2 regions of the Gracilibacillus xinjiangensis genome follow, and region 1 is predicted to be linked to the other one. Evidence: predicted binding sites of a transcription regulator. Region 1 holds the regulator's gene; the other holds the start of a gene.

Evidence for each region. The regulator CtsR, encoded in region 1, represses protease genes until heat stress. The targets are predictions, from matches to a motif close to ATGGTCAATAAAGGTCAAACA.
Region 2: the regulator CtsR is predicted to act here: its motif matches at 2,439-2,459, upstream of ACFOY7_RS00165 (ATP-dependent Clp protease ATP-binding subunit).

Annotation. Positions count from the first base shown of each region.
Region 1 covers NZ_JBHSDT010000009.1:67,759-73,524, forward strand. Annotated here, with positions in the region: gene clpC (ATP-dependent protease ATP-binding subunit ClpC) at 1-1,460, opposite strand, end outside; gene ACFOY7_RS18370 (protein arginine kinase) at 1,461-2,537, opposite strand; gene ACFOY7_RS18375 (UvrB/UvrC motif-containing protein) at 2,537-3,079, opposite strand; gene ACFOY7_RS18380 (CtsR family transcriptional regulator) at 3,092-3,556, opposite strand; gene ACFOY7_RS18385 (MgtC/SapB family protein) at 3,677-4,318, opposite strand; gene ACFOY7_RS18390 (GNAT family N-acetyltransferase) at 4,513-5,679, opposite strand.
Region 2 covers NZ_JBHSDT010000001.1:29,249-35,014, forward strand. Annotated here, with positions in the region: gene ACFOY7_RS00165 (ATP-dependent Clp protease ATP-binding subunit) at 242-2,359, opposite strand; gene ACFOY7_RS00170 (tetratricopeptide repeat protein) at 2,811-4,184, shown strand; gene ACFOY7_RS00175 (Ppx/GppA phosphatase family protein) at 4,512-5,766, shown strand, end outside.

The DNA of each region.
Region 1 (5,766 bases):
GTCCAAATGGAAACAACACTAGCAATGTCTTCTACCCCAACTGCTGAATTTTCTTGCCCTTGTTTTTCTTTCCATTTCGATTCAGTATCCTCAAGTTCTTTCCTTAACTGCTGCTCATTATCGCGTAATGCTGCTGCTTTTTCGAATTCCTGACTTTGTACAGCTGCATCTTTTTCTTTTTTCACTTCTTCTAATCTTTGTTCCAATTCTTTTAAGTTAGGCGGTGTAGTATAAGAACGCAGGCGTACTTTCGATCCCGCCTCGTCTATTAAATCAATTGCTTTATCTGGTAAAAACCGGTCAGTAATATAACGGTCAGATAATCTGGCAGCAGCTTCAATTGCTTCATCCGTAATCGTGACACGGTGATGCGCTTCATATCGATCTCTTAATCCTTTTAAAATCTGGATCGATTCTTCTACTGTTGGCTCATCGACTTGAATTGGCTGGAATCTACGCTCCAGTGCTGCATCTTTTTCAATATACTTACGGTATTCATCTAATGTGGTTGCACCAATACATTGTAATTCACCGCGAGCAAGTGATGGTTTTAATATATTTGAGGCATCAATGGCACCTTCTGCTCCACCAGCACCAATTAACGTATGCAACTCATCAATGAACAAAATAACATTGTTCGCTTGGCGAATTTCCTCCATTACTTTTTTCAAACGGTCTTCAAACTCACCACGATATTTCGTTCCAGCTACTACTGTCCCCATATCTAATGTCATAACACGTTTGTCACGAAGGATCTCAGGAACTTCATTTTGCACGATTTGTTGGGCCAAACCTTCCGCTACAGCTGTTTTCCCAACACCCGGCTCCCCAATTAAAACAGGGTTATTTTTCGTTCTGCGGCTTAATACTTGTATCACACGTTCTATTTCTTTACTGCGGCCAATGACCGGATCTATATTTCCTTCTTTTGCTATTGCGGTTAAGTCTCGTGCTAAAGAGTCTAATGTAGGTGTTGTCGCACTATTATTCTGATTATTGCTTCTTCCATTAGAATTGTTATTCTCCGTACTTCCTAACAGCTGCAATACTTGCTGACGCGCTTTATTTAAGCTTACACCAAGGTTATTTAATACACGTGCCGCAACGCCTTCACCTTCACGAATCAAACCTAATAGAATATGCTCTGTTCCCACATAAGAATGACCAAGTTTTCTTGCTTCATCCATCGATAATTCAATTACTTTTTTCGCTCTGGGTGTATAATGGATCGTTTGAGAAACTTGATTGCCTTTACCAATTAATGATTCTACTTCTTCGCGAATCTTCTCGGCACCCAGACCAATTGCATGTAATGCTTTTGCAGCAATACCTTCACCCTCGTTAACAAGCCCTAACAAAATATGTTCTGTTCCAATATTATTATGCCCCAACCTAACAGCTTCTTCTTGAGATAATGCCAATACTTTTTGTGCTCTTTCTGTAAATCGACCAAACATCATTTAATATTCCTCCCTTTGCTCTAGCGTAAAGCGTTCCCTAATTAACGATGCTCTAAAAACATCTCTTTCATGCGGTGTAAGCATTCGCCTAGCGTATTGCTGCAAGAACGCTGGCTGTGTCAAAACCATTAATTCATTTAAAATAGATTTCGGTATATGATGAATATATTCCAGGTCAATACCAAGCCGTACGTCAGATAAACATTTGGCTGTTTCCTTTGATTCAATAATACGACTATGTTCTAAAATTCCATATGAACGGAATATTCGATCTTCTAACTCTAGTTCTGATTGTTGACGTAATAATGTCCGTGCCTGTCGTTCTTGTTCGATTAATTTCTCTACAACACTTGTCAAATCCTCGATCGTATCCTGTTCGGATCTCCCTAGTGTTACCTGGTTTGATATTTGAAAAATATTTCCTAATGCTTCACTGCCTTCACCATAAATCCCTCGAACAACAAGGCCTAACTGATTAATCGCTGGTATCATTCTATTTAGTTTCCTGGTCATCGCTAGAGCTGGTAGATGAATCATTACTGAGGCCCTTAGACCTGTGCCGACATTTGTTGGGCAACTGGTTAAGTATCCCCGCTCTTCATCAAACGCATAGTCGATTTTTTCTTCTAACCAATCATCAATATGAAAAGCTTCTTCTAACGCTCTTTCCAACTGAAAACCCGGGAAATACAATTGCATCCGAATATGGTCTTCTTCATTAATCATTATCGAAACCTGTTCATTTTTAGAGATTAACGCGGCACCGTATGTGGATTTATCAGCCAAATGAGGACTTATTAGGTGTTTTTCTACTAAAACTTGCTTTTCAATTGGTTTTAAGTCCGCCATCCTGACAAATTCTAATTGTTCATAGTTTGCAAAAGATTTTTGGTTAAATTCTTTTTCTAAGAAATATAGAATTCCATCTAAATGTTCCTGATTTGCAATTATTGGGAAGGGAGATTGTTCAAAGTTTCTTGCTAATCTTATTCTGCTGCTCATTACAATATCACTATCTGGTCCATCTTCCTTTAACCACGGACTAATTGCCTCATTAATAAATTGTTCCAATCCCATTAAACATCCCCCTCTCCACTTTGATTGAGAGTTTTCTCCATCTCTTTAATCTGGTCCCTAATTTTAGCAGCCTCTTCAAATTCCTCCTCTGCGATCAGCTGCTGTAACTTCCACCTTAATTCTTTCACTTTTCTGCGTGCAGAGATATCTTTTCCTACACGTTTTGGTACTTTTCCATGATGTGCTGTATTACCACTATGCACTCTTCTGAAAATCGGATTTAAGTGCTCCGAAAATGTCTGGTAGCATGATGCACAACCAAATTTGCCGACTTGCGCAAATTCCTGATAAGTCATTCCGCATTTTTCACATTCCATTTGCCGAGCAGCAGGTTTGTTATGGGTAGAGTGGTGTAACTTTTCTGGGTCAAAGTTAAACAAACCTGAAAGTAAGTTGTGCAAAGAATATGACTCATCGTCTGTGGTTACATAACCTTTTTCCTTTGCGCATTGGTGGCAAACGTGTATTTCCCGTTTTTCACCATTTGTTACTTGTGCGAAGTGAAGTGTTGCCGGATTTTGTTTGCATTCCTGACATTCCACGTAACCCACCTCCTAAATGTGGTACTTTAATGAATGTAACATTGCTGACATAACTCTTGCTCTTATCTCATCCCTTAATGGCAACTGAAAGGACAATGTATCTCTATCCAATGCTGCTAACATCAATTTTGCTTCTCTTTTTGTAATTAATTCTTCTTCTAGCAACCTTTCTAAGATATTGACTGCTTTTTGCTGTGATACTTTTGGTTGAATCATAACAATAATTTCATCAATTAATTTTGCTTTATCTTTATTAGTGACTCTGCTAATACGAATGTATCCACCGCCACCTCGTTTACTCTCAACTAGATATCCTTTTTCTAATGTAAACCTTGTATTTATTACATAGTTAATTTGAGAAGGTACACATTCAAAACGATCAGCAATTTCACTGCGTTTTATTTCGATAATTCTCTTTTGATTACTTTGCATCACATCTTTCAAATATTCCTCAATGATATCTGAAATATTTCGCATTTTCACTCACCCAATCTGACTTTGACTATATTTGACTATACTTTTATTATATCGGATGTTTTATTTGTTGCAACTATATTGTTCTTTAATATTATTACCTAGATAATCCATTTAAAAACATCAATGGAACCTCATTTTAATTTTCTCGACATTTTCCTGTTCTAATAGCCACTCATGAAGGCTTATCCCTTTTTTCTTGTGGGTAACATCTAAATACATTTTAATCTTGCGATAACCGCTTTGATCTTTAGTTATATCCAATTCTCGAATCTCGAGGGAAAAAGATTGAATTTGTTCAAGAAACTCTGAAGTATTTTTATCTTCGGAAAGTTTAATCTCAAAAACAATTTGGTGATTTTTTCTATGAATTATCTTCTCTAGTTTATTAAGCAAGACCAAGCTAATTAAGATGATAATAGTTGTGATGATTGCTTCTTTATACATCCCGATTCCAATAATTAATCCCAGCCCTGCTACCGCCCATATCGAGGCAGCTGTTGTTAACCCTCGAATTGTCCGGCCATTGACAATAATTGTACCCGCACCTAAGAAACCAATCCCTGAGATAACATATGACGGAATTCTTGCAGGGTCAAATTGAACGTTATTATAAGTCTCAATAAATTGCTCAAATCCATTAATAGATAAAAGCATCATTAGGCATGCACTAATACCTACTAATATATGTGTTCGAAAGCCTGCTGAATGGCGGTTCAACTCTCTTTCCAAGCCAATTAGTCCAGACAAAGTTAATGCAATCATTAATTTTGTGATTGATTCAATGAATTCTAAATCAAAGATATCTTCTAACAAATGACTACACCTCCAAGTTATATTCATATATACCCTAAATTACACGAATATATTTCTATTTTTATTACTTTTGGAGGTGGAATTCTTTCCCCTTTACTAAATCTTTTTTTAGGGACAAAAAAAGCCACTTCTTTTAAAAGCGACTAAAAAAAATCAGGAAAATAAGTATGTTTAATTGGTATCATTTTATCAAATTTTTCAATTGCGTTATAGCTGCCTTTAATTAAGGCCAATCTTTCTAATTCTAATGGCCTTTTATAACCTAACAGCATCTGAGTAAGCTGTTGTACCGAACAGCAAATAACATTTCTTGTGTCTGTTAGCTCATGGTCTAAACATGTAACCTTTTCATCTTGAATAATATAAGTCCCGTTATTGTCAGGGATAAATTCATCCTCTATAATCAGAGAAATAGAATCAGAAGAATGAATACTTATAAATTGATAGTTCTTTAGGAACTCAGGAACATCTACAATTCGTGCCATAAAGTATTTTTTTACAATCTGTTCAAAACGGGGCTCATCAAATAAGCAGGGGATAAAATCTTCGTCAGGTACTTTCATTTTAACTTTCTCTACCATTGAATCATGGTTTCCTATAAATTCAAGAACGAGTTTTAAGCTGTTTAAGGAGCGGTAGGCAATCTCTTCCACATATAGAACGCGATCCTTTACATGATAAAGAATATAGCTGTCAGGTTTATTATCCTGATCATAGCCTACTGCTATGACCATCTCCTTTTTAACTACTCTTTGTTTCCACCAATCTGTATCTCTTATTATTCCACCATTAAAACTTTTGATATAATCTATATATATACTTTCTAGTATGTTGTAATCTGCCTCAATTCTTTTAACATGCCCAAGTGCATTCCAGTTCTTTTGAAATTGCTTTATCGGAATCTCGTAGTCTCTATAGTTAAAGACAAGCTCATAGCCATATTTACGATAAAAGGGAACCGAGAATGGGTGCAAATAGGAAATAATATAACCTTCCTCCCGCATATTTAGAAGCGTATGCTTTAATAATTTTTTCACAATGCCACCTCTTCTAAATTCCGGCCATGAGGAGACAGAAGCTATTCCACCCATTTTCATGTCTTGTTCATTAATATGTACAGTAAGAGGTATCATGTGAACTTTTGCTGCCAGCTGGTTGTTCTCTATCCACCCCCAAATTTTGTGGCGGCCAGCTTCTGCTTCTTTTTCTGCTAATTGATCCTTATCCAAAGTATATTGGAATGCAAATTGCGAAAGTTTAAAGACCTCCTTATAGTTTTCTTTTGTCATTAATTTAATCTGCTTCCTCATGGATTCACCTCATTCTTGTATTTTTCCTCTTCCATTATAACAGTATTTTTATGAATACAAAAAAGTCTTTTAGCTATAAAAACTAAA
Region 2 (5,766 bases), on a different contig from region 1:
TAAGCACGGACTTGCTATCAAGGATTAGCAAGCCTGTGCTTCTTTGTTTTAACAGAACCTGGATATCTGTTCCTCTATCTATTCTATTAGTGAATCAAGCCACTAAATATATGTAAAGATTTCTCCTCTCCTATTTTCCATCATATGCATTAGACAAATAAAGAGCAAAAAAGTATGATATTTTTATAAAAAAACTCTAGCTGATCTTCATTTATCAGCTAGAGTAAACCTACTATCCATCTTATTCCTTTGTTATCACAATATCGTCATTTTCAAATGTGATGTAAATTTGAGATACATTCTCTTCCTCTAATAAAATGTCCGTAATGCCATCTTCTACTTTGTCTTGAATAACACGACGCAATGGACGGGCACCAAATCTTGGGTCATAGCCTTTGTCTGCGAGGAACTGTTTCGCATGATCACTAACTTCCACACTTAATCCTTCCTCTGCTAATTGAGCAGCAAGATCCCCTAACATTAAATCAACAATTTGCAATAAATCTTGCTGTGTCAATTCGTTAAATGGAATAATCGCATCAAACCGATTTAAAAATTCTGGTTTGAAATAACCACTTAAATTTTCCAATGTTGAGACAGCTTCATTGTTACCACTTGTAAAGCCGACTGTAATTTTCTTTGACCCTGTACCGGCATTACTTGTCATTATTATTACTGTATCTTTAAAGCTTACTGTTCTCCCATGGCTATCAGTTAAATGACCATCCTCCATGATTTGCAGGAACATGTTTTGCACATCTGGATGTGCCTTTTCTATCTCATCTAACAAAATGAGACTGTAAGGATTACGGCGTACTTTTTCTGTAAGTTGACCTGCTTCTTCATGTCCTACATATCCTGGAGGTGAACCAATTATTTTTGAGACAGCGTGTTTTTCCATATATTCACTCATGTCAAGTCTTATCATCGCGTCTTTTGTACCAAAGAGTTCTTCTGCTAAAGCTTTCGTTAATTCTGTTTTCCCAACACCAGTTGGCCCAACAAATAAGAAAGAACCTATTGGACGCTCCTTTGCTTTCAATCCAGCACGGCTGCGGCGGACAGCTTTAGCTACTTTATCGACTGCTACTTGTTGCCCAATTACTTTTTTAGACAGGTTATTTGCTAACTTTTTCATTTTTGATTGTTCATCTGCCTGAATCTTTCGAACTGGGATTCCTGTTTTCTCTTCGATAATCAACTGAATATCTTCTAAACTTATTTCCGCTTTTGGAGCTTCTTTCGTTTCAGCCAATTTTTTCTCCAACTTAATTTCCTGGTGTCTTAAGTTAGCTGCTCTCTCATAATCTTCTTGTTCAGCTGCTTCCGTTTTTTCTTTAGAAATTTCATCTAGTCGTTGTTGTAGTGCATCATGATCTGTTTCCGACACTTCTAGATTAAGTCTTGCACCAGCTTCATCAATTAAATCGATTGCTTTATCTGGTAAGAAGCGATCCTGAATGTAACGTTTAGATAACGTAACAGCAGCACGAAGGACCTCATCAGAGTAAGTTACTTTATGATAATTTTCATAACGTTCTTTTAATCCTTGTAAAATTTGCTCCGCCTCTTCCAAGCTTGGTTCTTTGACTATAATCGGTTGGAATCGACGTTCAAGTGCTGCATCCTTCTCAATTTGCCGGTATTCCTTAAGAGTGGTTGCACCGATTAATTGCAATTCACCGCGCGCTAAAGCCGGTTTTAGTATATTTCCTGCATCCATCTGTGAACCTTCTGCTGTTCCAGCACCAACTAGTAAATGAATTTCATCTACAAATAAAATTACATTCTGGCGTTCTTGTAATTCTTTGACCAATTGCTTCATTCTTTCTTCAAATTGACCTCTCACACCAGTATTAGCTACCAGTGATGCGACATCTAAAATATATATTTCTTTATTCAATAATTTAGAAGGAACATTACCTTCCGCAACTTTTAATGCTAGTCCTTCTGCAATTGCTGTTTTACCCACTCCTGGTTCACCGATAAGTACAGGATTGTTTTTGTTACGTCGATTTAATGTTTCAATCACACGTTTCACTTCTTTATCTCGCCCAATTACTGGGTCTATTAAACCTGCCCTTGCAGCGTCTGTTAAGTTTTTTCCAAGCTGGTCAATCAGACCGTTACCTCGTTTATTTTTATTATATGTTTTTGTATGGGCTTGGTTTGATCCATTAGCATTCCCTGAAAAAAAGGAATGAAAGTCTTGTCCGCCAAACATGTTAGACGGTTGGTTCATTTGATTTTTTATTTCATTAAAGCATGTATCACACACTTGTAATTGTTGAGTTTGATCATTGAATCGAAGGCTAACAGTTATGTTGGCTTGGCGTATTCCACAATTTTGACATTTCATCATATCTTCCTCCTTCAATTTCTTTAGTGTAGGTCAGTTTTGACTTTGACTATATTTGACCTTTTCTGATTCATATTATACTTTGACCTTCTTTGACTTTCAAGTTCTATGCTCAATTTTCTCAACATACTTAAAGGATCAAGAATGCAACATAGTTCAAAAAATTAAAAAAACCAACCGCGAAAGCAGGCTGGTTAGACTCATTCATTATTTTTATAAAACAACACCGAACGGGATAAGCACAATTAATAAAGCTATTAATATGGACCAGATGAGTTCTTTTAACAACTTCGTATCCCCCTATGTTTTTCTTACAGTTTATCATAGCCAAATAAATAATCGAATGTATTAGCAGTTTTCTTAACATACAATTTACATAACAATGTCCTTTCACCACATTATCTAATGTGATATGATAAAACTACCAAGAAAAAAGGAGTTGTTGCGGATTATGACGACTATTAAGCTTATTCACCATAAAAAAGAAATAAAAATGAATGTGAAACATCTGACAATATACAAACAGGCCAAGATTGTCGAGATGATTGATGCAAACCAACAATATTTTACAGCGATTTTCTATAAAAATAAATTTATTAATGCAAAAAAACTAAACGCAATGAAACTCCAATCCTTTCTTACCAATGCTTATACTAATGGTAACCAATACCCTTCCAACCATCCTCTTACGAGAGCCTTTCTCAACACCAATAAGAAATACCGTATAACTACATCAAATCAAATGTTCCAAAACCTTAAAGATAAATATGCAGATATTGAAATGCTTTATGTTCTTTCCATGTTTGATAATTTCCTTGACCACAGAAAAATTAGAGCATTGTGTAAGAAGATATTTTATCAATACCGTCGTAATGGGCAGATGAAGATGGCCTTTCGTACTATTGTTAACTATATCCAAATCCGACCGCATGATCGCTTTGCTACAGATATGATTCACCATATGGATTTTCAAAAATATCAAGAATCCTATCAAGATTTCAATACCATGGTTACTAAATGGGCAGACCCACTATATATTGAAGCTACGGCTGTTAATTTCCTTACCTCAAATCCGATAAACGATCAATTATTCCAGTTTTACGACAAGGAAGAACGATGGTTTGATGCACTTGCACTATATTATCAATTATTCCAAACTCAAAAATTTCCAATTGAAACGCATAAATTAGACAATTTCGAGGCACTGCTAAATAAAATAAATAATAATGAAATTATTGTATCTTTCTGGGAAGAACTGCTGAAAGTAAATCCTGCATCTGATAGAATCTTAAAAAAACTAGCTGATAATCATGCTAATGATGCAGTAATTGCGAACATGTTAATGTCGAATAACGGAATACAATTAGATGTTTTTGAGAAAGCTCTTCTGACAGTTGATGGAGAATTCCTTTTCCATTATAAGGATCAATTATTTTCTTATATTATTAAAAATTTTAAAAATGACCAAACAAAAATGGAGAAACTTGTCCACTATTGTATGAGGAAATTATTACCACACATCTCAATAACAGAAATGCTAGGCTATTTAGAGCAAATCGAATTACCTGTAACGACTAAACTTAAAAACATGAAACAACTTGAACAGAATCCTGACAAACAATTTGTACTTGGTGAACTCTACTACCAATTAGAACAATATGATAAAGCAATCAAATGTTTCGAATGGGAGATGGAATTATCTCCAGATGATCCGAAGCCACTGCAGTATTTACAGAAAAGTTACAATGCTATTGGTGATAAGACAACAGCAAAGAATTATCAAGATCTATTAGTCAACATAACATCTCGTTCCAAAACATCCTAATTGAAGTGCATTATGCTTACTGGGAAAACGGCACTACCCTTATCTTTCTTCTGTACTTACGAGCAGAAACGATAAGGGTCTTCGCTTAATTTATTCATTAATAAGTTATATGTGAAAGACATAATTATATAAACAAGTTCATATTATGTATTTAATCTAAACTGTTTCTTCCACATATCTATTACCAATCCCATATTATGTTTGCATCCTGTTATGGTATAATAATACAAAATAGACGATGATGACTTATCAGGATCGTAGTTTTTCTAATCCTATCATCATTAATTTTTTATACTAAAACTCCAACAAGAAAACTGGTGATATGTAGTGAAGAAACAGTACTATGCAATAATTGATATTGGATCAAACACAATGCGGCTAGTTATTTACTTACAAGAAAGAGGTGGCCGCCTAAAAGAAGTAGAGAATGTGAAAGCTGTTGCAAGATTACGAACTTTCCTTGACCTGAATAATAATCTTTCCAAAGCCGGGATAAACAAATTAGTCTCCACATTGAATAGCTTTAAGGATGTCTTGTCTGTTTATCAGTTAAAAGAAGTTATATGTGTTGCAACAGCTACAATAAGACAAGCTAATAATAAAGATGTAATTAAAGCAATAGCAGAACAGGAAACTGGCCTTCCAATGCGTATTCTATCTGAAGAAGAAGAAGCATATTACGGTTACTTAGCCGTAGTCAATTCAACATCAATTGAAACAGGAATTACTGTTGATATTGGCGGAGGAAGTACTGAGGTCACTTACTTTGAAAACAGAAAGCTAATTCAATCACATAGTTTTTCATTTGGTGCACTGACATTAAAAGATTTTTTTGCAAATGAAATTCCAACAGATGAGGAACTTGAACAACTTCATTCCTATTTAATAGCACAATTTCGTACACTCCCATGGCTAACCGAACGAGATGTTCCTTTAATTGGAATTGGTGGAAGTGCACGGAACTTAGTTCAAATAGAACAGAATATGAAAGAGTATCCGTTAGCCGGGCTTCATCAATACAAAATGTATGATAAAGATATTCAAATGGTTAACAATTATTTAACATCATTAAACCCAGAGAAATTGCCCAAGGTTGAAGGGTTGTCAAAAGACAGGGCTGATATCATCATTCCTGCAATCCAAGTCTTTCATACATTATATCAAACAATACAAGCAGAATGTTTTATATTAAGTAGAAAAGGGCTCCGGGATGGGGTATTTTATGAACAACTATCAAAGGAGATGGGATCTATCCTCTTTCCTAATGTGTTGGAGGATAGTATTCAAGAACTTATTAATGACTATAATCTAGAACCAAAACAAATAATGCATGTCCAATATTTGACAAGAAAAGTATTTGACTTCTTAAAACACAATGGGATAATGCATCTGGATAAAAATGATTGGAATCTTGTTAAAAGGGCAAGTTACCTCTGCCATTTAGGTGAATATATTGATGCAGAATCTAGTGCACAGCACACTTTCTATTTGCTTGCAAACAGAACAATCGATGGATTAATGCACAAAGAAAGATTAATGCTTGCTCTAATTGCTTCCTATAAAAATAAAACTGTTTTTAAAC